4 linked regions of the Catalinimonas alkaloidigena genome follow. The protein of the gene in region 4 interacts with the protein of the main gene of each other region in a pairwise test. Links are inferred from orthologs where the notes say so. Each region holds a gene or a part of one and is shown on either strand. Other genes may lie near its edges.

Region 1 (8,379 bases), on a different replicon or contig from region 4:
TAGGACGCCGGGGGCTTTGCGTCACAAATTTGAAAAACTGCCGGAGGAGCCTAAAAGAAAGCGCCCGTCTGAACCTATCCAGACGGGCACGTGATTATGCCTAATCAATATACGGGGTGAAAGAGCTTAGTTACAGCGATTTTCTAGGAGCGTAGCGTTCTCGTAGCCAATCAGTTCGTTTTCCAAGCCATCCACAATGCCTTCCAATTCTTTCGCATAGCGCTTCCAGTACTGCACTTTGTAGTACTGCATGACAATCGTCTTTTGCTTCTCGTCAATGATTTTTTCAAGTAGACTTTTGCCTGAGTTCCTACCACGGTTATGAAGGCGAAGTGTCTGTCTCATAAGAAGTTGAAAATGTAATGTAAAGTGTAATGCCCAATCTGTTCAGTGGTTCAAAGTAACGGTGCTTTGGGCAACCTTCCAAAGTAATACGTGTCGGTACCTTGAGGTAACCTAAGAGGCTTTCGAGGATTTTAAAACGACGAATTACTTTTATTGGTATATCATACATCGTGCCAGCCTGCCGTGCCCGATGCTTCGTCAGGAGGGCGACTGAGGCACCGTTTGGCGCCTTTGGAAGGGCTTTTCGGCCTTCATGCTTCGTAGTAACGCACAACCCCGGATACGCATTGGCAATCAGCTACTTACAAAATTCTTTTGTCAAGTCTTCCTCACGAAGAAAGCACATGCCGGACCTGACAAAAAAGGTCTCGGAATTTTAAAAGCGGGCAAATCTTTACCTGGTCGGACATTTAGAAAAACGATGGGCTTTGGCGCACGGTGCGGTACGACGGAGCCGTCTTCTCCGCCTACAGTCGGCCCTTCGACGTCTATAAAACGTTGCCTTGCCCCGATCCTTGTATGACAACGGGCGGCTGGAAAGAACCGCAAAAAATGCTGGTGTAAAGAACCGTTGCCAAGTTCACCGTTTTGCGCACAGGTGCGTGGCGTGCATTGTGGCAAAGTCTTTGATTAGCTCTCGTTCAGGCACGAGGAGATGAAGATCGCCGCGTGTGCACAGGGGCTGAAATGTATGTAATCCTAAACCAACTATCGGTAAATCAATGGATTATAGGATGATTATTACATATGAACACACGCCTTTCTGAGACAAGCGACAAACTTATTTCTATACTTGCCCGAACGATTTACCTCTAATTAACCACTAAACCCTTTAGCAACATGCGTAAAACAAGTATTCTGTACGTGGCTGTCCTCATGCTTCTGTCGGCAGGGGTATTTGCCCAAGCCTTTGAGCAGGGAACTTCCGTGATCAGCCTGGGCTACGGCATCGGCAACCTGAACAAAACCCTTTTCAGTACCTACGAAAGCGAAGCCGGCTATGATTACACCGGTGTCGGGCCATTCTTCGGGAAATTCGAGTACGGCGTCTCCGATCGCGTAGGCATCGGCCTCAACGTCGCGCACGTCGGTGTTAATGTACGTTACAACGAGGAATACAACGGTGAGACGTACAACTACCGCGTCAACTGGCGCAACACCAGCATCCTGGGGCGTGTCAACATTCACTTTGCCAACACCGAAAAGCTGGATGCTTTTTGGGGAGCGGGCATCGGCTACCGTTTCGGGGCGTGGTCGTACGAGGACAACAATCCGGATGACTCGTCGGAAAATAAGATTGGCGCCCTCAACCCCCTGGGCTTCGAAACGACGATTGGTGTGCGGTATTTCTTCCTTGAAAACATTGGCGTATACGCCGAGGCGGGCATCGCCAAAGCGCCCCTTCAGTTTGGCGTGAACGTACGCTTCTAAGCGGTCGTACAATCGACACTCAATAGAAACGCCCCGTGGCTGGTTAGCCACGGGGCGTTTTATGTAACGGATTTTGTAACGTTTTTATGACGCAAACTGCGCGTCCAGCTTGTCGGCCAGTACGCGTTTGCCTACGGCACCGACTTGCTTGTCCACCAGTTGACCGTCTTTGAAGACCAGCAGCGTAGGAATGCTACGGATGCCGTACTTCATCGACACTTCCGGGTTGCTGTCTACATCCAGTTTCCCGACCACAGCTTTTCCTTCGTACTCACCGGCGAGTTCTTCTACAACAGGCCCGATCATTTTGCAAGGACCGCACCATTCTGCCCAGAAGTCAATCAGGACGGGTTTCTCTGTGTTGATGATTTCATCAAAGTTGGCGTCGGTTACTTCGATTGCTTTTGCCATTATATCAAATTGATTAAGTAATTGTACAAATCAGTATTGCTAATGAAAAGAAAAAACGACTCTGAAAGTTCCTTCTAGAATGTCGTACGTACGACATTTCCGAGAGTTGTGGCTTCGGTCGTTGAAAATCAGAAGGTTAGGTAATCACCTCGCACGTCAGGCCGCCCAGTGTGGTTAGTTGGTCGATCAGTTCGTTGCTGGGCACTACCTTGAAACGGCGCGAAATTAACTCAATTGGTTTAGGATCTCCCGGGTGTTGCAGGCAAATGTTCAACTGACACTGGCCGGGGTGGGTAGTAAAGGCCTCTTCCAGTTGGGCAAACAACTCCGGATTGAGACGCTGCACCGGCACGCGCACGCGTAATCCTTTGGCGCGTTTCTCGCGCTGGCCGTTCAGTAGCTCAATGCTGAGCGGACGGAGCTGCCACTGGTCAGTGCCCCGGCGTTGTTCTACCCGGCAGCGCACAAACAAAAAGCGGTCGATCTCGACGTAGCCGCCAAGCTGCACATAGTTATCTCCAAAAAGGAAAAGTTCGGTGGCGCCGTCGTAGTCTTCCAGGGTGAAGATGGCGAACGGATCACCGTTTTTGGTCATGCGCACCGCTTTTTTGGTGACAATGCCCGCAATGTTGATTTCCTGGTTTCGGTACCGCGACAGATCTTCCAGCCCCAGAAGCGAACATGTACAGAAGCTTTCGATCTCGAGCCGGAACTGGTCGAGCGGATGGCCGGAAATGAAGAACCCGACCACGTCTTTCTCGTTCTTGAGCTTTTCGAGTTGTCCCCACGGTTCGCACTGCGGAATGCGCGGGAGTGGTACTTCCTGTTCGCCGCCTCCGAAACTGGCGAAAAGCGTTTGTTGCGAATTGTTCTTGTTTTCGTGGTACAGGTTGCCGTAGCGGATGGCCTTTTCCAGCAGCGTCTGCTTGTCTTCTTCGGTCGAATAGAAGTACTGAGAGCGCTGCAACCCGAACGCATCGAACGAGCCGGCGTAGGCCAGGCTTTCGAACGTTTTTTTGTTGACGGCCCGCAGGTTGACCCGTCGTGCAAAGTCGAACAGGTCCGTGTAGGGTCCGTTTTTCTCCCGCTCTTCGATGATGCTGTGGACGGCGGCTTCGCCCGCCCCTTTGATCGCCCCGAGTCCGAAACGAATTTGCCCCTGTTGGTTGACCGAGAACGTCACGCTCGATTCGTTCACGTCCGGCCCCAGCACCGGGATGCCCATCCGCTTACACTCTTCCATAAAGAAGGTGATCTTTTCGATGTTCCCGATCCAGTTGGTCAGCACGGCCGCCATGTATTCGGCGGGGTAGTTGGCCTTGAGGTAGCCCGTCTGGAACGCCACGACGGAGTAGGCAGCCGAGTGCGAACGGTTGAAGCCGTAGGCGGCGAACTTCTCCATGATGTCGAACACTTCTTCCGCCTTTTTCTTGGGGATGTCGTGTTTCTCTTTCGCACCTTTGATGAAGATCTCGCGCTGCTTGGCCATCTCGTCCAGCTTCTTTTTTCCCATCGCGCGGCGCAGCAGGTCGGCAGCTCCGAGCGAATAGCCCGCCAGGATCTGTGCCGTCTGCATGATCTGCTCCTGGTAGACCATAATGCCCTGCGTATCTTTCAGAATCTCTTCCAGCAGCGGGTGGGGGTACTCGACCGGCTCGCGGCCGTGCTTTCGTTCCACGAAGTTCGGAATGAACTGCATCGGCCCCGGACGGTAAAGGGCGTTCATGGCCACCAGATCTTCAATGTTGGTGGGTTTCAGGTCTTTGAGGTACATCCGCATGCCTTCGGACTCGAACTGGAACGTCCCGACCGTATCGCCGCGCTGGTAGAGTTCGTAGGTCTTGGCATCGTCGAGCGGAATCTGGTCCGGATCGATCTTGACACCGTGGTTCTGTTCGATCAGGTCGATGGCTTTTTTGATGATGGTCAGGGTCTTCAGCCCCAGAAAGTCCATCTTCAGCATGCCCGCGTCTTCGATCACTTTGCCGTCGAATTGCGTCACCATCAGGTCGGCATCTTTGGCGGTACAGACCGGAATGTAGTCGGTGATGTCGTCCGGCGCGATGATGACTCCCGCTGCGTGGATACCCGTGCCGCGCACCGAACCCTCCAGTTTTTCGGCCATGCGGAGCGCCTCGCCCGACAAGTTGTTCAGCTTGCGGATTTCGACCAGTTCGGGGACCTGCTCAAACGCTTTCTTGAGCGTCATGCCGGGGTTGGCCGGGACCAGGTTGGCAATGCGGTTGGCTTCGGCCAGCGGCAGATCCAGCACCCGTGCTACGTCTTTGATCGACATTTTGGCGGCCATCGAGCCGTAGGTGATGATCTGCGCCACCTGGTTTTTGCCGTACTTGTCCACCACGTAGTCGATCACCCGCTGCCGCCCTTCGTCGTCGAAGTCGACGTCGACGTCAGGCATCGAAATCCGTTCCGGGTTGAGAAAACGTTCGAACAGGAGGGAGTACTTGATCGGGTCGATGTTGGTAATCCCGATGCAATACGCCACGCACGATCCGGCCGCCGAACCCCGTCCCGGTCCTACGGCTACGCCCATGCGCCGCCCTTCGTTGATGAAGTCCTGGACGATGAGGAAGTACCCGGCGAAGCCCATCGTTTTGATGATGTGCAACTCGTGGTTGATGCGCTCTTCCACTTCCGAGGGGATGGACAGGGTCGCGGTATCTTCGTGCGTCAGCGGCAGGCCGTTGTAACGCTTCTTGGCGCCTTCGAATGAAAGGTGCTGGAGGTACGCGTCGGCATCGGGAAACTCCCTTGGAATCGGGAAGTTGGGCAGCAGAATGTCGCGCTTCAGCTTAGGCGGCGTAATCTTGTCGACAATCTCGTTGGTGTTGTCCAGCGCCTCGGGCAGATCCTTAAATAAGGTTCCCATCTCGGCGGTCGACTTAAAGTAGAATTCATCGTTCGGAAACCCGAAGCGGTACTCTTTACCGCCGAAGCCATCGCCCTTCCAGACCGGCTTGGTTTTCAGTTCGCCGGTGTTCACGCACAGCAGTACGTCGTGCGCGTTGAAATCGTCGCGGTCGAGGTAGTGTGCATCGTTCGAGGCGATCACTTTGACATTATACTTCTTGGCGAAGCGCAGCAGCACGGCGTTGACCTTTTCCTGCTGCTCCATCTTGTGGCGTTGCAGTTCCACGTAGTAATCGTCGCCGAATACATCGAGCCACCACCGGAACAGTTCCTCAGCTTTCTCTTCGCTGTCGTTCAGGATGGCCTGGGGCACCTCCGCCCCGATGCAGCAGGTGGTGGCGATCAGCCCCTCGTGATACTTTAATAAGATCTCTTTGTCGATCCGCGGCCATTTGCTGTACATCCCCTCCAGGTAGCCGATGGAGCAGAGCTTGGCGAGGTTGCGGTAACCCGCCTGGTCTTTGGCCAGCAGCAACTGGTGATTGCGGTTGTCCTTGTCTTCCTTACTGAACTGTTTCTTGTGCCGGTCGGCCACTAAGTAGAACTCACAACCGACAATGGGCTTGACGTTGTACTTACTTGCTTCGGCCACAAACTTGAATGCCCCAAACATGTTCCCGTGGTCGGTCAGCGCAACGGCCGGCATGTTATCGGCCTGCGCTTTTTTCATCATGTTCGAGATGTTGGTGGCACCGTCGAGCAGCGAATATTGGGTGTGAACGTGGAGGTGACTGAATTGGGGCATAGCGTACAAAAATTACCTAGCGAAATTAGCTAAAGTGCTAACCATCTGAATAAGAAGTTTTCCACACCCTTGGTGATGCGTGGAAGGTTCTCTTGGAGACACAGAAGCGGCGACCGGAGTTCATTTTGCTCGCTTTTTGCGCTTTTCTTGCTCCGGCGTGCACGGTGCATTGTGAAAATAATTCAATAAAATAATCGGATGGGTCAATGTGTAATGTTTTTACACTTCTTGGCATGTCTAAAATGAGTCGTAAGAAGGTAGGACGGATTAAGAAAGCGTTGCGAGAGCTAAAAGTGATGTAAGGTTTGCTCCCGGTAGTCTGGAGAAAAAGCATAAAAATGAACTTCAGCGGCGGCGGGATATGATTTTCGGAGGTTGAATAATGTTGATATTAGGTTAATTAATGTTACGTACGTTTCTTTGTAGTGTTGAATTAGTTAATTACCACGTACAGCACATGAAAAAGCTATATCTCTTAGCATTATTAGCTCTGCTCTTGGGAGGGGCTGCAGAGCGCGCCGTAGCCCAGCCGGATTATTGTCAGGACCTCGACTTTCAGTTCGGCACGACCCAAACCGAACGGCTGCAGGATGCGATCCGCACCCGCGACGGAGGACTTCTGCTGGTTGGCTACCGCTCCGTTGTCAACATTGGTCGCTTTGACCTGGATTACTGGATTGTGAAACTGGACAAGCACAACAACCTGGAATGGCAGCGGCTGATCGGCAGTATGAACGACGATTATGTACAGACTGTCACCGAAGATACCCTTAATGATGGGGGCTTCGTGGTGGCGGGTTATACCACTGCCCTAAAAGCAAGCGGGAACATTTCGATGCCTTCTACAGACCCTTACCGCAACGGGATTACGGACATCTGGATGGCCAAAATCTCGTTCGATGGAAAAGAATTGCTGTGGGAACGCCGCCTGGGAGGATACTTTAAAGAGTCGGTATCGTCCATTACCCTGACCAAAAACGGCACCTACCTGATGAGCGGACGTACCAACTCGTTGCCGGAGACAGGCGATCTGGGGCGCGACAAGCAATTTGGAGGCTACGACCTTTGGTTGGTAGAGATTAACAAAAATGGGGTGGTAATGCGCGACAAGCGTATCGGAACACCGCACCACGATAAAGTAGAGAAAATCATTTGCACGACCGATGGCGGTTACCTGCTGGCAGGCCACAGCACCATGATGAGCCTGGAAGAATCGAAGCAGGAAGGGAACCTGATTCAGGACGATACCGACTCGGAAGAAAGCCTGCAGGAACGCAACGCGTTCGTCGTCCAACTGGATGGGCAACTGAACGAGCGCTGGCGCTTCGTGAGTGAAAATCCGGCCAACGAAGCCATCTATTCTGTAACGCCCACGCGTGAGGGCGGCTATCTGGTGGCGGGCTACATTCAGAACAGCGTCTTTATGGTGCAACCCCAAAATGCCGTAAGTCAGTTTAGCAAAGACATCTGGCTGGCCAAACTGAACGCGGGGGGCGAACTGATCTGGGAGAAGCGCTTCGGGGGCAACAGCGACGAGATTGCCTACAACGTAGTAAGTTCCGATGACGGCAACTTCCTGATCGGCGGAATTTCCAACTCTCTGTCAATGCAGGGCGCTAAAGACGGAGCCAACCTGGGAAATTACGACTATTGGCTTTTGTCGGTAGACGAGCGTGGTACCAAAAAGTGGGATGCCACCTATGGTGGTACGGGCGAAGATCGACTGATTCGGATCCTGCCGCAAGACAACGGCATTTTGCTGGCGGGCTGGTCCAATTCCGTGGCCGATGGAACCAAAATGACCAAAGGCAACGGCGGAAACCACTTCTGGCTTACCAGCCTGAGCCGCGATGAAGTAGGCACCGTAGAGTGTACTATTTCGCAAAACATACTATCTCAGGACAACACACTAGAGCCGGTAATGACCGAAGAAAATATTGCCCAATCGGCAAGCGGACTTTAATTAAGCACTAATTCAACACTTGCTTATTTCATGTGCAAGCCGCTCTCGGTCTCGGGAGCGGCTTATTTTTTGTCTAGTATACTGCAAACGCCATAGGGTGCTACGCGTTGGCCTCAACCGATTTTATTGCTACTGGCTTTATGCCACACCAACGCTAAGCCATCGCTTTTACAGCCGTCCTTGATCTGTGTATGTCGATAGGGGGTCGGTTGAGAACTGGAAATCGGCGTGATAGGTGCGGACCGATCACCGTCTTACTCTGTGGTCCTGTCTCTACCGCCTTTTGAAGATGAAAAAAGGCAGTTTTCCGCAACCGGAAAACTGCCTAATGATAATAGGTGAAGCACTAGCAAGGATCAGAGGCGCGCGTAGTAATTGCGGACACGGCTCTGTAACTGGCCGTAAATGGGTTTGCAGAACTCGATGAACATCTGTTGGGGCGGGGGAGGTGTTTGAGGACGCAACCGCGTGAGTTTCAACTGGTCTTTGCTCAAGGCCCGCTCGTCGCCTTTGTAGTTAGCCCATTGGCTCACCCACACAAATTCGCCGGGAT
Region 2 (7,181 bases), on a different replicon or contig from region 4:
TCTGCCCATACAAAGGCTCGAAGCCAATGGCTTTCAGACGCGCTTTGTGGTTGGGCAAATCATGTTCTGAAAGCAGAAGCACTACTTCTTTGTGATTGAAGAACAGACGATGTACTTCTTCTTGTCCAGATAGTTGCAAATCGGTAGCCCACATGAGTTGCAACGAAGAACCGTAGCACTCCAGGCGATAAGAAGAAGACCCGACGACACCCCCTTCTACCTTGGCCAGTGCCACCAATTCGCCATCGGGCAATCCGGCCACCAACGCAGGGGCTTCTGGCTCCAGATGGGGCGATCCTAACGAAAACGTGGCTGAGCGGTGTAAAAACTGCGCAGCAACCCGTTCGGAGGAAAGACCGGCCAGGGAGGTGAATAGCACGAGAAAAATGACGATGCGTGACATAATAGGCGACTGTTTATCAACTCAGTGATAAAGATATTCACTCGTAACAACAAAAAACCCGGACTTTTGGTCCGGGCTTGTAAGGTTGATGGGCGAATAGAATTCATCACAACAACATATCACCTGAGGCTCAATCTCTTACGCGATTATCCATTGAAAAATTCTTTCATCCGCTCGAAAAAGCCTTTGTCGCTCGCGTCGGGCGTAGGGTTGAAATTGGGCGCATCGCGCAGCTTTTCCAGAATCTCAGTTTCCTCACGCGTCAGTTGCTGTGGCGTCCAGACGTTAACGTGAATCAACTGATCGCCGCGACCGTAGCCGTTCAAATCACGAATACCCTTCCCTTTCAGGCGCAAAATCTTACCGCTCTGTGTACCGGGATCAATCTTGATGCGCACTTTGCCGTCGATCGTCGGCACTTCCATGCTCGTGCCTAACGCCGCGTCTACAAAGCTGACAAACAGGTCGTATACCACGTGGTTGCCATCCCGCTTCAGCACTTTATCTTCGATCTCCTCGATCAGAATCAGTAGATCGCCGGGAACGCCGCCGCCGGGGGCCATGTTGCCTTTACCGGACATCGAAAGTTGCATGCCATCGCTGACCCCGGCTGGGATCTTGATGGTCAACAGTTCCTCACGCGGCTCCAAGCCGGAGTTGTCCACCCCCGGAGGACGGCTGTCGATCACCTGACCACCACCGTGGCAGGTAGAGCATGTCGTAGCCGAGACCATCTGCCCCAGCATGGTGTTGACAACCTTCCGCACCTGGCCGGTACCCTGGCAGGTAGGACACGTTTTGAACGTAACCCCCTCGGCCGTCACCAGACGGTTTACTTTGATTTTCTTTTCAGTACCGTGCGCGATCTCTTCCAGTGTCAGCTTCAGTTTGATGCGCAGGTTCGAGCCCTTTTTACGTCTCGATCCGCGGCCACCTCCGCCAAAGAAAGCGTCGAACGGACTTCCACCTTCGCCAAAGATGTCACTGAACTGGCTGAAAATGTCGTCCATGCTCATGCCACCGGGGCCTCCCCCACCGTTGACGCCCTGATGCCCGAACCGGTCATAACGCTGGCGTTTTTCGGTATTGCTGAGCACTTCGTAGGCTTCGGCGGCTTCTTTGAACTTGTCTTCTGCCGTAGGATCGTCCGGATTTTTATCCGGGTGATACTGGATCGCGATTTTCCGGTACGCCTTCTTAATCTCGTCCGGCGCCGCGGTTTTGCTCACTCCCAGTACGTCGTAATAGTCTCGTTTCGCCATTTCTTATGAACCTGTCACCACTTTAGCAAATCGAATGGGCTTCTCGTTCAGCACGTAGCCTTGCTCGATTACGTCAATTATTTTTCCTTTCAACTCTTCCGAAGGGGCGGGGAATTGCGTAACAGCGTCGTGCAGCTCGGCATCGAACGTATCGCCCTGTTTCACGTCCATCGACTTCAATCCCTTCTGTTCCAGGGTCTTTTGCAACTTATGGAAGACCAATTGTACCCCTTCTTTCACGGCATCGAGATTCGAGGCCGCATCGGCCGCTTTCAGGGCGCGCCCGGCATCGTCCAACACAGGCAACAGAGCACTCATCAGACCCTCGTTGGCCGTCATGGTCAGGTCTAGCCGCTCACGAGCACTCCGCTTCCGGAAGTTCTCAAAGTCGGAATAGAGGCGCAGGTACTTATCTTTAAGCTCAGAAACTTCTTGCTTGAGCGATGCTACCTCAGACTGCTCGCCATGCGCTTCACTCGATTCCGACGCTTCCCGACTTTCTGTCGCGTTTGTGTCAGCCTCCTGTTGTGATGCTGTCGTAGGGGTTTCTTCTTCAGAAAGAAATTCTGCTTTTTCTTCAGCCATATAACTACAATCGGTTTTTGTCTCTATCAATTATCGTAACTCTATCAATGATGTTGCCACGCGAAAGCACTATGACAAAGTGACACGTTTGCTGTGCAGCGTTTGCCAGAGTAAGTCTTTTAGAGGCGTGAGTCCCTGTTGCGCCACCGACGAAATAAAGAGCGCAGGCACACCTTCCGGCAGTTCGGCTTCCATTTCTTCGCGCAGTTCGTCGTCCAGCATGTCCGACTTAGAAACCGCCAGGACGCGTGCCTTGTCCAGCATTTCAGGATTGTACTTTTCCAACTCTCCGAGCAAAATGCGGTATTCGGCGGCGATGTCGGGACTGTCGGCCGGAATCAGGAACAGCAGAATGGCGTTGCGTTCGATGTGGCGCAGGAAGCGAATGCCCAGCCCGCGCCCTTCGGCAGCACCTTCGATGATGCCGGGAATATCGGCTACCACAAACGACTGATCGTCGCGATACGCCACGACGCCTAGGTTGGGCTGCAGGGTTGTAAACGGATAATCGGCGATTTTGGGACGCGCCGCCGACAGCACCGACAGCAGCGTCGATTTCCCGGCGTTAGGAAACCCGACCAGGCCGACATCGGCTAACAGTTTCAGTTCCAGCACCACCCACGCTTCCTGCCCGGGCTCGCCCGGCTGGGCATAATCGGGTGCCTGGTTCGTCGAGGTTTTAAAGTGATCGTTCCCTAATCCACCGCGTCCACCGGGAACCAGAATGACCTCCTGGCCGTCTTGCGTGATTTCCAGGAGGGTCTTTCCCGTCTCCGGATCTTTCGCAACGGTGCCGAGGGGCACTTCCAGCACCGCATCTTCGCCTTGGGAACCGGTGCGATGCGCGGCTTCGCCGGGCGCGCCGTCGCCGGCAATAACGTGCTTACGGTATTTCAGGTGCAACAGCGTCCACAGTTGGGCATTCCCTTTCAGAATCACGTGGCCACCACGGCCACCGTCTCCCCCATCCGGACCGCCCAGGGGTACGTGTTTCTCCCGCCGGAAGTGTCGGGACCCGGCCCCTCCGTGTCCGGAGCGGCAATTGATTTTTACGTAATCGATGAAGTTACTCGTCATACTTTTTTGTCATCCAGGCAGATGGCACGCCGCAGGGCGCTCGCGCCACGCAGCAACGTTTCTATCAGGCCTTTTGGGAGCCGAATAGTTCCCCGCCCCGCCAAATGCCCGGCCTATTGCCTACTTCGTTCAGAAAATCAAATAAAAGTCGCGCAGCAAACGCCGGTATGCGTCCGTGTAGTGCTGCGCAGCGGTTCGTACATAAAGCGTTTCTTCCTGTACCCCCCTCCGGTCCCGGCAGAAGAGTTGCAGATGGCGCAGGCAAGGCGCTTCTTCGCGTTCGTGCAGGTAGAGCCGCTTGACCGGAAACCAGCCGTGTTCCCGAAGCAAGGTCGCTACAGAGACGGCCTCGCCTGGAGGGAGTAGCACGGCCAGGCGCCCCGCCGGTTGCAGCAGGTCAGTTGCCAGTTGCGCCAATGTGGCCAGCGGAAGCGTATCGCCGTGCAGCGCCGCACGTCGGGCGGTGCCTGGGCTGCGCAGGGAGTTTTGGTAGAAAGGCGGATTGCTGACGATCAGGTCATAGCGGGTGGACGTACGCGCGGCAAAGGCCTGAATGGATTCCGCATGGACCTGAATGCGCTCTGCCCAGGGCGAATGCCGTACGTTGTCGCGCGCTTGCGCTGCCGCGTCTGCCTCCAGTTCGACAGCATCGATGCGGGCCTGCGGTGCGCGCTGTGCCAGCATCAGAGCCAGCAGACCCGTCCCCGTTCCGATGTCGAGCGCTGTCGCCACGTTGTCGACCGGTGCCCACGCCCCCAACGTACACGCATCGGTACAGACCTTCAGCGCACACCGCTCCTGTTCAACCCGAAATTGCTTGAACTGGAAAAACGTGTTTTTCTGCCGTTTCGGAGCGGGGGCTGGGTTCATGCCACAGTTGCTTCAAATCCCTTGTCGGGCTTCAGGTTGGGTTGCAGGGCCGCCGCCACGGCCAGCTCGTCGCACCGTTCGTTTTCGACGTTGCCGGCATGGCCACGCACCCATTTGAAACGCACTTTGTAGTTCTGCGAAAGGTGCCAGAAGCGCATCCAGAGGTCTTCGTTCTTCTTGCCCTTGAATCCTTTGGCAATCCAGTTTTTGAGCCATCCCTTTTCGACGGCATCGGCCACGTAGCGCGAATCCGTATAGATCGTTACGGGCGCGCCGGGCCACTTTAGCGCCTCCAGGGCGCGAATCACCGCCAGCAGCTCCATGCGGTTGTTGGTCGTCAGGCGGAACCCTTCCGAGAGTTCTTTCCGGTGCTGTTGGTATTTCAACACCACGCCGTAGCCCCCCGGCCCCGGGTTGCCCCGCGAAGCGCCGTCGGTATAAATCGTGATCATCCGAAATGCAAATTGGTTTTAAAAAGTTTGATAGCGATGGCCAGCAGAATGATGCCGAACACCTTGCGCAGGATGCTGACTCCCGCCCGACCGAGGCGCTTTTCCAGCCAGCCCGACGTCCGCAGCACGAGGTAGACCAGCGCCAGATTCAGCACGATGCCCACCAGGATGTTCAACACGGCGTATTCGGCCCGGAGTGCCAGAATCGTGGTCATGGTGCCCGCCCCGGCAATGAGCGGAAATGCCAGCGGCACCACCGACCCCGCCCCCATTTCGGCATCGGAACGGAAAATGTCGATGCCCAGTATCATTTCCAGCCCGATCAGGAACAACACCAGCGCCCCGGCAATGGCAAACGAGTCGACGTCTACCCCGAACAGGCGTAGAATCGATTCGCCCAGAAACAGGAAGACGATCATGATGATGCCCGACGCCAACGTGGCTTTGCCCGCGTCGATCTCTCCGATTTTCCGCCGAAGGTCGATGATGATGGGAATGGCTCCGATGATGTCGATGACCGAAAATAAGATCAACGTGACTGAAATGATTTCCCGAAAAGAAAACATACCGCGTACTTTTGGTGCAAAGCTATCAAAATGTCCCGGGGCGGTTCCGTTTTGGGGCAGCGTACCCAATTTGTTACTTTTTGAACCTCCTGAACATGAGTCTTTTCAAAGAATTTAAAAAGTTTGCGTTTCGTGGTAATGTGATCGACCTGGCCACCGGTGTCATCATCGGGGCGGCCTTCGGAAAAATCACCACGTCGCTCGTCGACGACATCATCATGCCCCCTCTCGGGCTGCTGATCGCCAACATCGACTTTACGCGCCTGGCCTTCGTGCTGAAGCCCGCCGTCACCAACGCCGTCGGGGAGGTAACCGAGCCCGCTGTGCTGATTCGTTACGGCAATTTTATCCAGATCATCGTCAACTTCTTCATCATCGCCATTGCCGTTTTTCTGTTCCTGGAATTTATCGAACGACTCCAGCGTAAAGAAGAAGAAAAGCCCGGCCCCACGCCCAAGCCGAAACCGACGGAGCAGGAGAAATTGCTGGCCGAAATCCGGGATTTGTTGCGCGACGGGGCCGATCCGCAAACGGCCGTAGCGCCGAAGACCGATCCAGCTAACCCAGCGTAAATCCATGAAAAAGGGCATTTTCTGTACCGGCCTTTTACTTTTGTTGGGGTGCGCCCTGATGGTAGGCTGCGACGGCATGAACTGCGGCAGCGGCACCTCGACCTATCCTGACGTGCAAGGGGTGTCGGGCATGCCGGTGCGGTTGGAACTGGTGAACGGGACGTTATCTACCATTGAAACGGCCGTCCGAGATACCCTGCGTTTCGATGTGATGGGCCTTCAACTCACTACCGAAAAGCGGTGGCTCTCGCTTCGGAAAAAGGCCGCAACGTCAATCTTACCCATCGCTTATGCCTGCGACCCGGTGCCGCCGGAGTTTCGCGAGCGATTGGCAGGCGTTTACGTGTTCAGCGATACGGACTACGACGCCTTTTCGCCCGCGGGCGATACGCTGAATCCCGTTTTCGACGTGATGTTCACGTCATTTGCGGAAGAAAACCTGCGCCCTACGGACCTGACGACCTTTCTGGCCAGCCAACCGCTTGTTAAAGACGTACTCTACCTGCGCCCGAAATCGCCACCGGCACACGCGGGCACGCACCGATTCACAGTACACTTCTACCTGACCAACGGCGAATTTTACGAGGTCGTTCTAGACCCGGTCACCATCGGCGTATGAGGCTCGCCTACACTCCGCACGACAAATTCCGGTGCATTCCTGCGGCATTTCGCGGTATCTCAGGTGTCGCATCCCCATATTTGTAGCCGCCCTGCATGGGCCGTTTCATACGACTGTATTCCCCGATTGACCTGTCCTTATGAGAAAACTTCTGGTTCTGCTGACGCTGCTTCCCCTTCTTCAGGCTTGCCAGACCAGCGATGCTGAACACAACGCGTCCGATCCGCCCGCTCCTACCAAGAATCTGGCGCAATACGTCAACCCAATGATCGGCACCAGTCGGATGGGGCACACGTTTCCCGGAGCAACGGCGCCGTTCGGGATGGTGCAGTTGAGTCCGCAGACCAACTTTGAGCCGTATCTCGAAAATGGGACTTACAATCCCCTGACGTACGAATACTGCGCCGGGTATCAGCACAAAGATTCTACGATCATCGGCTTTTCGCACACCAACTTCAGCGGCACCGGTCACGCGGATCTGGGCGATTTTCTGGTGATGCCGACGGTCGGGCCGCTGGTGCTGGAACCGCTGAAAACCCACGAGGGCAGCAAAGGCTTTTACTCCACTTTTTCGCACGACCGGGAAACCGCCGCGCCGGGGTATTACCGGGTGGCGCTGGACACCTACGGCATCACGGCCGAACTCACCGCCACCGAGCGGGTGGGCTTTCATCAATACACCTTTCCGCGGTCGAGCGACGCGCATATCCTTCTGGATCTGGTCTACAACGTCTATCACCACGATCATAAAAACGTCTGGACGTTCGTCCGGGTC
Region 3 (7,160 bases), on a different replicon or contig from region 4:
TCTGCTCGTGTGGCAACGTCGGCAGGGGCAACCTCGAAGCGGCCGTGGCGGCAGGGTGTACCGAATTCCGAAGCCTGTGCCAGCAGACCGGGGCCGGGCTAGGCTGCGGCAGTTGCAAGCCCGAAGTCAAAAGTATTCTCGACACTCAACTCGCTTCCCGGATTCCGGCCGAAGCGCCCGTTACCGCCTAATGATGGTTCAGACAGAAAATATCTACCTTACGGGTATGACTACTAGTGAGCAACTGGTGCGCGTGTTCGTAAAGGGAGGCATTCTTTCGCCCGGCGATTTCCGCAAAATTCTGGAAGTGGCCCAGCACCTCGGGTTCGATTATTTCCACCTCGGTTCGCGGCAGGACATCCTTTTTCCGGTACCCGACCCGGAAGCCGAAGGCGTAATCGACGCCCTGCGCGACCTACCCCTGGAATACGAACTCAACCAGAAAGTCAACCAGAACATCGTCAGCTCGTACGTCTCGCTCGACGTGATGCCTTCCACCAAGTGGCTGGCGTCGCACATCTACCATTACGTGCTCGACACGTTCGACTACCAGCCCCAGGAGAAAATCAACCTGGTGGACCCGATGCAGAGCATGGTGCCGCTGTTTACCGGCAACATCAACTTCATTGCCTCGCAGTTCGACAACTACTGGTACCTCTACATCCGCTACTCGGAACTCGATCCGCTTCCGTGGTGCGCCCCGGACCTGATCTACGGCTTCGACCTGGCGAAAGTGGCCCGGGCCATTGAGCAACTCAACCCGCGCAGCCGGACGCTTACCGCCCCGGAAATTTACCGTCGGGTGCAGGAGCAGGTGACGTTCAACACCCGCGAGATTCAGGCGCCGCTTACGTTTCCGGAGCCGACGTTCCCCTATTACGAGGGCATGAACCGCACGCAGGAAGGCAAGTACTGGCTGGGCCTGTACTGGCGGAACAACTGCTTTTATGTCGATTTTATGCGGGCGCTGTGCGATTTATGCCTGGAAACCAACGTGGGAAAGCTCAGCCTGACGCCCTGGAAGTCGTTCATTGTCAAGGGCATTGCCGAAAAAGACCGGGTGATCTGGGAGAAACTGCTGGGGAAAAACGGCATCAACGTACGCCACTCGTCCCTGGAACTGAACTGGCATTTGCCGGTGCTTAACCAGGAAGCGCTCGAACTGAAAAAATACTTCGTGCGGATGCTCGACCAGCAGGACATCAGCACGTACGGGCTGACATTCACGGTCAAAACGCAGGCACACAAAATTCTTTTTACCTCGGTGGTGATCGAGAAAAATCCCAAAGCGACACCCGACGATCCCGACGCGTTCAACGTGCTGTACGCGCGAGACTTCAACCCCAATACGTTCGAGTACTTTACCTACGCGCGCCGCGTGTCGAAAGAGATTGTGCCTTCGCTGCTCATCGAACTCAGCAAGCAGTATTATGACCAGCTCGACGCGCACAAAAAAGGGGCAGAAAAAGCCCCCACAGCGCAAAAATCGCTCAACAAGCGCTTCCGCTGTCGCCATTGCCTCAACATCTACGACGAGGCGTACGGCGATGCGCTGAACCACATCGCGCCCGAAACGCCGTTCGCCGACGTACCCGACACGTACCAATGTCCCGTTTGCGGCAGCCCGAAAGCCGATTATGAAGAAGTCCCGGTGAGTCAAGCCTCGCCTGCCAAAGAGTAAGGGTGCTTAAGCAACAACTCCCCTTCTACCCCACAGCGTGGTGAGGCAGAAAGGGAGTTGGATTCCTTAAACTTTCGGCGATCAGGAGTGCTCCACCTTCGGCGCAAACTCCGTGTACATCAGGCTCGGCTGCACGCCGTTGTTGTTGTGGTATTTTTTGCTGTTGTAGGCCGTGTAGGCCCCTTGCAGTTCCGAAAAATAGATTTGGCAGATTTCGACACCGGCGTAAATCCGCACGGGCTTGATGCAGGCAATTTCCAGCGTCCAGTAGCCATTGGCGCCGACGTGGCCCAGGCCCGCCGTGATGTGAATGAAAATGCCCAGCCGACCGACCGACGAGCGGCCTTCCAGCATCGGGACGTAACAATCGGCCCGGGTGGTTTCGATCGTCCGACCGAGGTACAATTCGCCGGGTTGCAGCACCAGCCCCTCTTCCGGAATCTGAATGCGCCGGTACGGATTGGGCTCCTTCATGTCGAGCACCTGATTTTCGTAGACCAGCAGCTCCTGGTGCAGCCGCAGGTTATAGCTGTTGGGATTGAGTTGCGCTTCGTTGAAGGGAGCAATGTGGATCTCCTTTCCCAGCTTCTTCTTAATTTCTTTTCCCGATAGAATCATAGCAAAATGGTTTGGCGTGGACTCGGGTACGGGCGAAGTGCTCCTTCGGCCCCGTGCGGGAGTTCCCTCGCGCTAAAGTGTGATTTTCAGTTGGTTACGAGCACACAAGTTCATACAAGAACGTATCTGCGTAAGAATTAAGCATTTTCCGTGCCGATACGGGAGATGATAAACGTGGCGAAAACATTTTAGTTTCTTCCATAACAAAAAACCACCAGCCGCGGTGCCGCAGGTGGTGGTAAGGAGGTTGCGCGTACTGTCTGCACGCCAGATTGGAGTCGGTTTACTGGTCGCCTACCGTCGGGCGGGCCGTGAGGCGTCCCTTGCTGAACCGCGTTTTGGCGGGTTGCTGCTGGCGGATTTTCTGCTGCTCTTCTTCGGGCAGGTGCGTCACCTCCTGGCAGGTATCGGAGCAACAACCTTCGTACTGGGCCGCACAGGCCTCGCACTGGATAAACAGTAGGTTGCAGGCGGTGTTGTCGCAGTTGGTGTGCGTATCGCACGGCGCGCCACACTGATGGCAGTGACTGATCACCTCGTGGCCGACACGCTCGCCCAGCCGCTCGTCGAACACAAAGTTTTTCCCCCGAAACTTGTTGGGCAGGCCTTTTTCCTGCACTTCGTGGGCGTATTTGATGATGCCGCCTTCCAGCTGAAAGACGTTTTTATAGCCTTTGTGCTTAAAATAGGCGCTTGCCTTTTCGCAGCGGATGCCGCCGGTGCAATACATCACCACGTTTTTCTCCTGCTGGCCTTCCAGCTCCCGCTCAGCCATCGGAAGGGCATCGCGGAACGAGTCGGCGTCGAGGCGGATGGCCCCTTCGAAATGCCCCACCTCAGCTTCGTAGTGGTTGCGCATATCGACGATGATCGTATTCGGATCTTCGGCGATGCGGTTAAACGCTTCGGCCGAGAGGTGCTGCCCTTTGTTGGTCACGTCGAACGTGGTGTCATTCAGGCCGTCGGCGACAATTTTGGGCCGCACTTTGATCGCCAGCTTGAAGAACGACTTGCCGTCGTCTTCGACAGCCACGTTCAGCCGGAGCTGCCCAAGGTACGGATGCTGGTAAATGGCGTCGCGGTACGCTTCGAAGTGTTCGGTCGGAACGCTCACCTGGGCGTTGATCCCTTCCTGGGCGACGTAGACGCGCCCCCACACCCGCCACTGCATCCACTGCGCGTACAGTTCGTCGCGCAGGGCGGCCGGGTCGTCGATGCGGACGTAGCGGTAAAACGACAGCGTGGTACGGGGTTCCTGGCTTTGCTGGAGTTTCTGCTTGAGTTCTTTGCCGTTGACGCGGTTATGAAGTAGCATGGAACAAGACAATAATACGAATGCAATTGAAAACACGGTGCGGGTGCGTTGCGGGCACCTGCCTACCGCAAAATTAACAGGACGAAGAAATATCTGCTTCTTTCTTTTTGGGAACAGGATCGTACCCATGTCCGCCCCACGGATGGCAACGGCTCATGCGCTTCAGGCCCATCCACCCCCCGCGGAAAGGTCCGTGGAGGCGAATCGCCTCCAGCATGTACTGCGAACACGTCGGCGTATACCGGCACGAGGGCGGAAACAGGGGCGAAATGGCCAGTTGGTAGAACCGCACCAGAAAGACGAAGAAGGAACTGATGAGTTTCAAAGTAGCAAATGACAAATGGCAGCGTGCTGCGTTTCTCGTTCGTTGGGCCTCGCTTCTCACGTCAGGATGTCCTGAAAGAAGCTTTCCCGGTTTTTCTCGTTGCGGCAATCCCAGAGGGTCCGTACGAAAAAAGCCACCGCTCAGAAGCAGTGGCTTTCTCTAGTACGTGAATCGACTCGTGTTTAGTTCCCCCAGAGGTTATCGGGGTACACACCTCCCTCGATCAGGGAGTTGAGCCGCCCGATCACGTCGGGCTTGTCTTCTTTGTAGGTTACGCCGAACCAGGAGTCGCGCGAAGTCAGCACTTTGACCGACACTTCGTTCTTGGCGATCAGTTCGTTCAGAATGTCGGGAATGGTCATTTCGGCCGACGGATCTTTGATGTTTTCGCGTACGAAGTTGCCGAAATACTCGTCGATATAGTCGAAGAAGGTGGGCGTAAAGCCGAACATGTTCATCGACACAATGGTGTCTTCGCCCAACGTACCGCGCTCGCCGTCCGGGTTGTGGAAGCGGATGGTGCCGGCCTCGTCGCGGCCCACTTTTTTACGCTCGACAATCTCGGTCAAGGAACGGTTTTCGTCCACCTTGCACACGCCACGCGATACGGTTCCGAACTCCGAAAGGGTTTTGGGCAATTCGTATCCTACCATCGAATAGTGGTTTCCGGCCGGTTGGTCGGAGAGGAATTTCACCAGCAGCTCGTAGGCTTCTTTGCCGTAGTAGTCGTCGGCGTTGATCACGGCGAAAGGCTCCTTCACCACGTCTTTGGCCGACAGCACGGCTTGCGCAGTCCCCCAGGGTTTGCTGCGTTCCACCGTTTCGGAGGTGTATTTGGAGACGTCGGGCTCCTGATAGACGTATTCTACCGGAATCTGCTTCGACAGTTTGTCGCCGAAGGCTTCTTTGAAGTCGGCTTCGATGTCGCGACGGATCACGAACACGACTTTGCCGAAGCCGGCCCGAATGGCGTCGAAGATCGAGTAGTCGATGATGACTTCACCGGAGGGGCCCATCGGGTCCATCTGTTTTAATCCTCCGTAACGGCTGCCCATCCCGGCGGCCAAAATCACAAGCGTTGGTTTCATAGTTTTGGTTTGGTGGCTATTCCTGCGGGCAAAGATGACACTCTCGGCCAAGGGAAGCAAAAGTTTTTAGATTTTACGGTTATTTCTCAGTACTTACCATATTCGGCAGCTTTTTCTTGCCGGTGGCGGCCCAGTAGAGCGCTCCGTACAGGTGCTGCAAAAATTCGGGCTTCTCGTAACAGTCGTCGCGGTGGCCCAGGCCGGTGTAAAACGCCCGGCCGCCGTCGAACTCGTGGTACCAGGCCATCGGGTGCATAGCGCCCATGTTGCCGCCCTCGTAGCTACTTTCGTCGACGGTGAGCAGCACCGTCAGGTCGCCCGCCTGGTCTTCCTTATAATTGTACCACTCGTCGGTCCACTCCCACGGATCGGGCAGATGCGCCGAAGCCGGGTGCTTAGCGTCTTCTACGTGTAACATCGCCGTCTGTTGCTTCGGATGCGAATCAAAGTAGTGCCCGACCAGTTGCCCGTACCAGGGCCAGTCGTATTCGGTGTCGGCGGCGGCGTGGATGCCGACGTAGCCCTTGCCGCTCTGGATGTACTTTTCGAACGCGGCCTGTTCGGCCTCGCCCAGCACGTTTTGCGTCGTGTTCAGAAACACCACCACGTCGTACTGCTTCAGCGTATTGTCATTGAACTGGAGCGAATCTTCCGTCGTGTCGACGTCAAAGTTGTACTGTGCGCCCAGTTGTTTCACGGTCGCGACGCCCGTTTCGATGGCCTCATGACGGTAGCCATTGGTTTTGGAAAACACCAGTACCCGAAAAGAAGTCTGCGCCTGGACCAGCGGGGCGATCAGCCACGCTGCCAGCAAAAAAAGAAGAGAAGGTTTCATGGGATAAAGTTGGTTTTGCTTAAAACTAGAGGGTTTCCGCAGAAAAATGAACCGTAGCCGGGAAAAAGAGCGACGAGGCAAACAGAAAAATCGCTACCGCGCTTTTTTCGGTCCCAAACACGTGTTTGTGGGCAACGCCACAGTAACTCCGGCGGCCGACGCTCTCTTGTTGGTAGCGGGGCACAACAACCCTTCTGCGTTTCGTTTGCGACAAATTTGTAATTTGTAATTTGCCCTCAGCAATCACCCATCACCTCTCCATACATCCATGATCCGCTACTCCACACCCTTCCTACTCGCCGCCCTGCTGTCTGCCTGCCAGTCGGGTCAGGATACGGCCGATACCTCCGCTTCTGCCCCCGACTCCTCAAACGTGACGCTGGCATCGCAGGAAATCAAGGTCAATCCGCAACTGGTCCACAAAACCGACGTCAAAACCCTGGAACTGGGCGCATCTGCCCCGGATTTCAAACTACCGGGCGTCGACGGCAAATACCACACCCTGGCCGAATACCAGGACGCGCCCGTGCTGGCGGTCATTTTTACCTGCAACCACTGCCCCACGGCACAGGCCTACGAAGAGCGCATCAAGCAGCTGGTCACCGACTACCAAAGCAAAGGCGTGCAGGTCATCGCCATTTCGCCCAACAGTCCGCTGGCGCTTCTGTACGACGAACTAGGGTACACCGACCTCGGCGATACGTACGAGGACATGAAAATGCGCGCGGAAGACGAAGACTTCAACTTCCCTTACCTCTACGATGGCGACCACCAGGCCGTCTCTATCGCCTACGGCCCCGTGGCGACGCCCCACGCGTTTGTGTTCGACAAAGACCGGAAGCTCCGCTATGTAGGGCGGCTCGATGCCTCGGAAAAGCCAGGAACGGCCCAGGCGGAAGACATCCGCGCGGCGCTGGACGACCTGCTGGCCGGGCGCGACGTGGCCAATCCGCAGACCAAAACCTTTGGGTGCAGCACGAAATGGGCCTGGAAGAACGACATGAAAGAGAAGGTTTACAACGAGTGGGACGCCCAGGAAGTAACGCTCGAAACCATCGACGAAGCGGGCATTCAGCAACTCCTGAAAAACGATACCGACAAGCTGCGGCTGATTAACGTCTGGGCCACCTGGTGCGGTCCCTGCGTGGTCGAGTACCCCGAGTTTGTGGTGATGGAGCGGATGTACAACGACCGCCCGTTCGAGTTCATTTCGATCAGCGCCGACAAGCCCGAGCAGAAGGACAAGGCGCTGAAGTTCCTGCAAAAAGAGCACTCGGCCGTCGAGAACTACATCTTTG
Region 4 (7,187 bases):
CGGGTATCAGCTTCAATTTCCAGCCCCAGCTTTTTGTTGATCCGGTAGCGACCCACTTCACCCAGATCGTAACGTTTGTCCGAGAAGAACAGGTTCTGAATGATATCGCGTGCCGTCTGCTCGTCAGGTGCTTCCGTGTTACGGAGCTGACGATAGATCTGCTCTACCGCTTCTTTCTCTGAGTTAGAGTTATCTTTCTGAAGCGTATTGTAGATGATCGTGTAGTCGGCAATGTTGATGTCCGCGCGGTGCAGGATGATCGACTTCGTGCCCGAATCCAGAATCGTTTCTACGTCCTCTGCTTCCAGTACGGAATCACGCTCCAACAACACCTCGTTCCGGTCGATCGACACCACCTCACCGGTGTCTTCGTCCACAAAGTCTTCTGTCCAGGTGCGAAGAACACGAGCCGCCAGCTTACGTCCTACCACGTCTTTCAGGTTCTCACCATTGGCTTCGATTTCCTCTGAAAGATTGAAAAGGTCCAGGATGTCTTTGTCGGTACCGTAACCGATCGCCCGCAACAACGTCGTCACCGGGAATTTCTTCTTCCGGTCGATGTACGCGTACATGACGTTATTCACGTCCGTCGCAAATTCAATCCATGAGCCTTTGAACGGAATGATCCGTGCCGAATACAGCTTGGTGCCGTTGGTGTGTTTGCTTTGCGCAAAGAACACCCCCGGCGAACGGTGCAACTGCGAGACAATAACACGCTCAGCACCATTAATAATGAATGAACCGCGCGAGGTCATGTAAGGGATGTTGCCCAAAAACACTTCCTGCTCGATCGTTTCAAAATCCTCATTGTCAGCATCGTTACACAGCAAGCGCAACTTTGCCTTCAAGGGTACAGCATAGGTAAGCCCCCGATCAATACACTCATCTACCGAATATTTGGGAGGATCGATGGTGTAGTCAATAAACTCAAGAACAAAGTTTTCTCGAGAGTCAGTAATCGGAAAATTCTCAGCGAAGACTTTATACAAGCCCTCCTGGGTCTTCTTCTCGGCGGCTGTATCAAGCTGAAAGAAATCCTTAAAAGACTGGAGCTGTACATCTAGGAAGTCCGGGTAATCGATGATGTTCCGGATAGACGCAAAGCTTTTTCTCGGGGTGGGATATGAAGAATTAGCTGACATCGAAATTCAGAGATAGGTAGACAAATTATTCAGAAGACACGCTTCCAGACAGATTAGTTCCGACCGAAAGGAGGTGTTTGTCAAAAAGACACCACTAGGTACAAACAGGAAAAGACCTGACGGAAAGCCAGGCCTACTTTCGGAATAAACTCGGTAAAGGGGAGAAGCTTTATTTTACTTCGACTTCAGCACCAGCTTCTTCCAACTGTTTCTTGAGCGCATCTGCCTCATCTTTCGCTACACCTTCTTTCAAAGGCTTAGGAGCGCTATCAACGAGTTCTTTTGCTTCTTTCAGGCCAAGACCAGTGAGTTCTTTCACCAGTTTAACGACTGCCAGTTTGCTGGCGCCAGCGGCTTTCAGTACTACGTCGAAGCTAGTCTTCTCGGCAGCGGCCTCTTCGGTGGCGGCTGCGGCTGGTCCTGCTACAACAGCGGCCGCGGCGGCAGGTTCAATGCCGTAATCGTCCTTCAGAATAGTGGCCAGCTCATTTACTTCCTTCACAGTCAGGTTTACCAACTGTTCCGCGATCGATTTCAAATCTGCCATCTTAGTGCTACTTTAATAATGATTAAACAAGGGTTATGATTCCTTTTCGGAAAGGGTTTTAAGAATACCGACGATCTTTTGGCCACTGCCTGTCAGGCCAGAAAGCACAGTTTTCATCGGCGATTGTAGGAGTGCGACTACGTCGGCAATAAGTTCCTGCTTCGATTTAACACTGGTAAGGGCATCCAATTGATTAGCGCCGATGTACAACGCTTGGTCGATGGAAGCGGCTTTCAGTACAGGCTTTTCCAGCTTACCGTTCTTCTTGTAGAAGTCCTTAAGCAATTTAGCGGGAACGTTGCCTGCCTCAGGAGAGAACATAATTCCTGAGAAACCTTTCAGAACATCATCAAATTCCGAGTAGTCGGTTTCTTGGTCCTCCAATGCTTTTTTAACCAGGGTATTTTTGTACACTTTGTACTCAATCCCCTTTTCAAAGCAGGCCCGCCGAAAGTCGTTGATCTGCGCCACGGACATGCCGGAGGCGTCGGTTACATAGAAGTAGTTGAAGTTCGAAAACTTTTCACGTAACTCTTCAATGATGCTGGCTTTTTCTTCGCGTGTCATGATTAGATTCCGGCTATGCTAGCTTTATCAATAGTAATTCCAGGGCTCATGGTGCTGGACAAATGCACCGAGCGCAAGTAAGTTCCTTTGGCAGAAGAGGGCTTCAGCTTCGTGATAACATTCATCAGTTCCTGAACATTATCCGCAAGTTTCTGGGGCTCGAACGAAACCTTTCCTACACTGGCGTGGATGATGCCGTACTTGTCGACTTTAAAGTCAATCTTACCGGCTTTCACTTCACCCACCGCTTTGCCAATGTCCATCGTTACCGTACCCGACTTAGGGTTAGGCATCAGGCCACGCGGACCGAGGATACGGCCCAAGCGTCCTACTTTAGCCATTACGGTAGGCATGGTGATGATCACATCCACATCGGTCCAGCCTTGCTCGATCTTCTGAATGAACTCATCCAGACCCACGTAGTCAGCGCCTGCCGCACGGGCCTCTTCCTCTTTATCCGGTGTGCACAGTGCCAATACCCGTACAGTTTTACCCGTACCATGCGGCAAAGTGGCTACTCCACGCACCATCTGATCAGCTTTCCGAGGATCAACACCCAAACGGATGTCTACGTCTACGGAAGCGTCGAATTTTGTATAGTTGATGTCTTTGACCAAGGCAGCGGCATCCAGCAGCGCATAGCTCTTGCTGCTATCCACTTTTTCGCGAGCGGCCTTCTGTTTCTTTGTTAGCTTAGCCATAATCTTGTGTGATGTGGGTTGAGCGTTTGGCCCGCCCCAAGCTTTAGAATAAAGAGATTAGAACGGCGCGTCGCCCGTCACAGTGATGCCCATGCTGCGCGCCGTACCTGCTACCATTTTCATGGCAGACTCTACTTTGAACGCGTTCAAGTCAGGCATTTTGGTTTCAGCAATCTGACGAACCTGATCCCATGTAACTGAGCCCACTTTTTTCCGGTTTGGCTCTGCCGACCCTGACTTCAGCTTGGCGGCTTCCATCAACAAGACCGGCGCAGGAGGAGTCTTGATTATAAAATCAAAAGACTTATCTTTATAAACCGTGATGACCACAGGCAACACCATGCCTTGCTTGTCCTGCGTGCGACCGTTAAATTGCTTGCAGAACTCCATGATGTTTACCCCTTTAGCCCCCAATGCAGGACCAATGGGCGGCGCCGGATTGGCTTGTCCTCCTTTTACCTGCAGCTTAACGTAGCCGCTTATTTCCTTAGCCATTTCGCTCTTATTACTATTGTTGTTTTTCTACCTGATAATAGTTCAGCTCGACCGGGGTGTTACGTCCGAAGATCTTCACCATCACGTTCAGCTTCTTCCGTTCTTCAAAAACCTCCTCTACGGTACCCGAGAAACCGTTGAACGGACCGTCCATCACTTTGATGGTCTCCCCTACAATGAACGGCGTATTCAGCTGCTCTTCTACTCCTTCGGTCTCGTCTACCTTACCCAGGATGCGGTTCACTTCCTGGGGTCGCAGCGGGACTGGCACCTTGTCGGCACCACCTTCGTTTGAACCCAAGAACCCAATAACGCCGGGGATGCTTGTGATTACGTGCGTGGTTTCACCAGAACTCAGGTCGGCCTGAATCATGATGTACCCTGGAAAAAAGCTCCGCTCTCGCACACGTTTTTTTCCATTCCGAATCTCATAGACCTTCTCGGAAGGAATCAGAATTTCAGGCACAACTTCCTCCAGGTGCTGCCGGGCGATTTCGTTTTCCAGGTAGGTTTTTACTTTCTTTTCCTGCCCGGCAACTGCCCGTACTACATACCACTTGAGTTCCGCCATTATTACTGGATAGTTTTTGATGGTTCGATTACAGGTTATAAATAACCTTCATCAGATTTTCGAACACAAAATCAATTGCCCAGATGACAAGCGAAAAAATAATTGACGCTACTAACACCAGGCGCGTATCACGCTGCAAACTGTCGAACTTCGGCCACGTTACCCGGTAACGCACCTCTTCGATCGACTCCTTCACAAAATTGGTCAGTTTTTTCACTGTATCACATGATTTGTGTTGGCACGGGAGGAGGGACTCGAACCCCCAACCAACGGTTTTGGAGACCGCTACTCTACCAATTGAGCTACACCCGTACAGCCTCCCCGAAAAAGGGACTGCAAAGATAGGGATTTTTGCGTTGCAAACAAAAGCGTCCCCGAGGTTTTCAGGGACGCTTTTGATAAGTTTTCGCTAAATTATTTCAGGATCTCTGTTACCTGCCCTGCACCCACGGTCCGGCCGCCTTCGCGAATCGCGAAACGAAGACCTTTCTCCATGGCCACTGTGTTGATAAGCTTCACAGTGATTGTGATGTTGTCACCCGGCATTACCATTTCTACGCCTTCGGGCAGCATGATCTCCCCGGTAACGTCGGTGGTACGCAGGTAAAACTGCGGACGGTATTTGTTAAAGAACGGTGTATGACGACCACCCTCCTCTTTTGACAGAACGTACACCTCGGCTTTGAACTCGCTGTGAGGCGTTACAGAACCAGGCTTACAGATTACCATACCGCGACGAATGTCAGTCTTTTCAATACCGCGGAGCAGGAGCCCTACGTTATCGCCCGCTTCGCCACGGTCCAGAATCTTGCGGAACATCTCCACACCTGTTACAGTCGACTTCAGGTTTTCAGCACCCATACCCAGGATCTCAACCGGATCACCCGAGTTGATGACACCACGCTCGATACGACCTGTAGCAACAGTACCACGACCTGTGATCGAGAACACGTCTTCGACCGGCATCAGGAACGGCAGATCAACCAGACGCTCGGGCAACGGAATGTAGCTATCAACGGCATCCATCAGTTCGACTACCGTCTTCACCCATTTCTCTTCACCATTCAGAGCACCCAGGGCCGAGCCTTGGATTACCGGAATGTCGTCGCCTGGGAATTCGTAGAAGCTCAGAAGTTCACGCACTTCCATTTCTACCAGTTCCAGAAGCTCTTCATCATCGACCATGTCGACTTTGTTCATGAACACGACCAGCGCAGGTACACCTACCTGACGTGCCAGCAGGATGTGCTCACGGGTTTGGGGCATAGGTCCATCCGTGGCGGCTACTACCAGAATAGCACCGTCCATCTGAGCGGCACCCGTTACCATGTTCTTTACATAGTCAGCGTGACCAGGGCAGTCAACGTGCGCGTAGTGACGATTTTCCGTCTGATACTCAACGTGTGAAGTATTGATGGTGATACCACGTTCTTTTTCTTCGGGTGCGTTATCGATCGAAGAGAAGTCGCGCATTGATGCCAAACCCTTCTCGGCAAGCACCTTCGTGATAGCCGCCGTCAGAGTTGTTTTACCGTGGTCAACGTGACCGATCGTACCAATATTAACGTGCGGCTTGGAACGATCGAAGGTTTCTTTAGCCATGTCTGAAAACTATGGTTAGGTTATTAAATTGAAAATTGTACTTGTGATAATTTACGCGTATGCCTTAAGCTCTACGAACTCAACATAGCGCGGAAGGACAGGCCTTCATTTTGTATGTACCAATAGCAGCCTTGCACACAAAGCTGCTGAACGGAAACATCGTAAGTCAATCGCTAGAAGTTCTTCGCCCTGCTCCATTCCTCGTCTCTTCTACCGAATAGCGCTTTGCCGAAACAATAACTCGCGCTGTTGAGCCAACGATGGGATTTGAACCCACGACCCCTTCCTTACCAAGGAAGTACTCTACCACTGAGCTACGTCGGCAGCTTCCCCTAAAGGGAAAAAAAGAGCGGTAGACGAGGCTCGAACGGCACGGGCCGCCCCGCCGCGACCTACAGCCTGAAAGGCTGTCGCTCTGATTGCTATCTAACCAGCCGCTTCTCGACTGAAGAGATAATAAAAGAGCGGGAGACGAGGCTCGAACCCGCGACCTACAGCTTGGAAGGCTGTCGCTCTACCAACTGAGCTACTCCCGCTTGCATTTCGCTCTCTACAGTCAACCCTCGCTTTCCAACAAAACAACGAGCGAAATAAGGTGGGGAGAGAAGGATTCGAACCTTCGAAGTCATAAGACAGCAGATTTACAGTCTGCCCCAGTTGGCCACTTTGGTATCTCCCCAACTGAACTTGTTTAGCGCAAAAATCGGCCCTGTAAGCCGATTCGTGATAAGCGCTTTTTCAAAAGAGATGCAAAAGTATGAGCATTTCTGGGATTATCAAATCCCTGTTGCAAAAAAATAGATTCTTCTTTCAACACTCCGTATGGCAAGCAAAAGGCTCCTCCTTCCGGGAAGCCGCCGAAAGATTAGGGCATAAATTCGTACAACCGCTTCAGGCGTTCACTGGCTTCTTCCTCTTTGATCTGTCGCCGCAACGGCGCAACTGCATCGGAGGTTTCTACCAACAGGCCCAACGCTTGGTAAGACGACAGGCGCACGTACTCGTTAGCATCGGCGCGTGCCAATGAAGCCAGCAGATCGATCCCTTCTTGTTGAAGCGTAGTATCGGGTACGTTCATCAGGTATTGCCCCAAGTACTGAGCCAATAGGTAACGCATTTGTGCAGGCCGGGTAGCCAGTTGTTTCTGGAACCAAGTAAAATTCTCCGGTTGAGCTTCCTGCGCGTAATAGTCGGCCAGAAAGTTGACGATGTGCTCATTGTCCTCTTTCTGAAAAGGCTGTACTACCTGTACTACGTCGGACGCCCCACTTTCTACGTAAGCGGTCAGCGCAGCGGCAATCACCATGTAGGAGCGGTCTTGCAGGGCTTCGCGGAAAAGCGACTGATCCGCAGGGTTCTCGAACGAAGCGAGGGTTTCCAGCGCCGTGGCTCTTACCGACGAAACGGTGTCGTCTAGCGCTAGCTGGCGGATGGTGGGCCGGATCGCGGCAAAGCTGGCTTCGTCTACGTTACTGAAGTAATTTAGCGCTTGTTCGCGCAGTGCCCAGAACGGATCGTGCAGGGCCCGCTCCATCATATCTGCAATCTGCGGGCGGTTGGTC

What was found.
Region 1: the proteins of rplL (region 4) and dnaE interact in binary tests that used the Escherichia coli proteins (3 or more experiments, as listed by UniProt). The link is inferred for Catalinimonas alkaloidigena from one-to-one orthologs.
Region 2: the proteins of rplL (region 4) and obgE interact in binary tests that used the Escherichia coli proteins (3 or more experiments, as listed by UniProt). The link is inferred for Catalinimonas alkaloidigena from one-to-one orthologs.
Region 3: the proteins of rplL (region 4) and BLR44_RS22840 interact in binary tests that used the Escherichia coli proteins (3 or more experiments, as listed by UniProt). The link is inferred for Catalinimonas alkaloidigena from one-to-one orthologs.

Annotation. Positions count from the first base shown.
Region 1 is NZ_FNFO01000001.1:501,793-510,171, forward strand. Bases 2,124-6,215 are described here. They hold dnaE (DNA polymerase III subunit alpha), read right to left. Parts: upstream 5,864-6,215; coding sequence 2,324-5,863; downstream 2,124-2,323. Other genes in these bases: trxA (thioredoxin), read right to left, coding at 2,124-2,187. Outside these bases: BLR44_RS29260 (hypothetical protein), read right to left, coding at 127-252; BLR44_RS01900 (porin family protein), read left to right, coding at 1,186-1,776; more of trxA, read right to left, coding at 1,861-2,123; BLR44_RS01915 (hypothetical protein), read left to right, coding at 6,321-7,826; BLR44_RS01920 (hypothetical protein), read right to left, coding at 8,183-8,379. UniProt on the Escherichia coli protein: DNA polymerase III is a complex, multichain enzyme responsible for most of the replicative synthesis in bacteria. This DNA polymerase also exhibits 3' to 5' exonuclease activity. The alpha chain is the DNA polymerase catalytic subunit.
Region 2 is NZ_FNFO01000008.1:208,743-215,923, forward strand. Bases 1,324-4,217 are described here. They hold obgE (GTPase ObgE), read right to left. Parts: upstream 3,328-4,217; coding sequence 2,320-3,327; downstream 1,324-2,319. Other genes in these bases: dnaJ (molecular chaperone DnaJ), read right to left, coding at 1,324-1,665; BLR44_RS19335 (nucleotide exchange factor GrpE), read right to left, coding at 1,669-2,250; BLR44_RS19345 (tRNA1(Val) (adenine(37)-N6)-methyltransferase), read right to left, coding at 3,457-4,197; rnhA (ribonuclease HI), read right to left, coding at 4,194-4,217. Outside these bases: BLR44_RS19325 (hypothetical protein), read right to left, coding at 1-403; more of dnaJ, read right to left, coding at 550-1,323; more of rnhA, read right to left, coding at 4,218-4,649; BLR44_RS19355 (MarC family protein), read right to left, coding at 4,646-5,215; large-conductance mechanosensitive channel protein MscL, read left to right, coding at 5,311-5,787; BLR44_RS19365 (hypothetical protein), read left to right, coding at 5,792-6,406; BLR44_RS19370 (GH92 family glycosyl hydrolase), read left to right, coding at 6,546-7,181. UniProt on the Escherichia coli protein: An essential GTPase which binds GTP, GDP and possibly (p)ppGpp with moderate affinity, with high nucleotide exchange rates and a fairly low GTP hydrolysis rate.
Region 3 is NZ_FNFO01000011.1:48,726-55,885, reverse strand. What follows is about bases 1,599-4,471. They hold BLR44_RS22840 (oxygen-dependent tRNA uridine(34) hydroxylase TrhO), read right to left. Parts: upstream 3,615-4,471; coding sequence 2,583-3,614; downstream 1,599-2,582. Other genes in these bases: BLR44_RS22830 (nucleotidyltransferase family protein), read right to left, coding at 4,122-4,471; yidD (membrane protein insertion efficiency factor YidD), read right to left, coding at 3,688-3,939; dcd (dCTP deaminase), read right to left, coding at 1,763-2,299; BLR44_RS22850 (rubredoxin), read left to right, coding at 1,599-1,681. In the rest of the region: BLR44_RS22855 (nitrate reductase), read left to right, coding at 1-191; more of BLR44_RS22850, read left to right, coding at 227-1,598; more of BLR44_RS22830, read right to left, coding at 4,472-5,027; BLR44_RS22825 (ThuA domain-containing protein), read right to left, coding at 5,107-5,862; BLR44_RS22820 (redoxin domain-containing protein), read left to right, coding at 6,131-7,160. UniProt on the Escherichia coli protein: Catalyzes oxygen-dependent 5-hydroxyuridine (ho5U) modification at position 34 in tRNAs, the first step in 5-carboxymethoxyuridine (cmo5U) biosynthesis.
Region 4 is NZ_FNFO01000010.1:69,956-77,142, forward strand. The notes cover bases 1-2,900. They hold rplL (50S ribosomal protein L7/L12), read right to left. Parts: upstream 1,690-2,900; coding sequence 1,312-1,689; downstream 1-1,311. Other genes in these bases: rpoB (DNA-directed RNA polymerase subunit beta), read right to left, coding at 1-1,142; rplJ (50S ribosomal protein L10), read right to left, coding at 1,723-2,256; rplA (50S ribosomal protein L1), read right to left, coding at 2,259-2,900. In the rest of the region: more of rplA, read right to left, coding at 2,901-2,957; rplK (50S ribosomal protein L11), read right to left, coding at 3,015-3,452; transcription termination/antitermination protein NusG, read right to left, coding at 3,466-4,023; preprotein translocase subunit SecE, read right to left, coding at 4,052-4,240; tuf (elongation factor Tu), read right to left, coding at 4,438-5,625; BLR44_RS21720 (M1 family aminopeptidase), read right to left, coding at 6,491-7,187. UniProt on the Escherichia coli protein: The binding site for several of the GTPase factors involved in protein synthesis (IF-2, EF-Tu, EF-G and RF3). Is thus essential for accurate translation.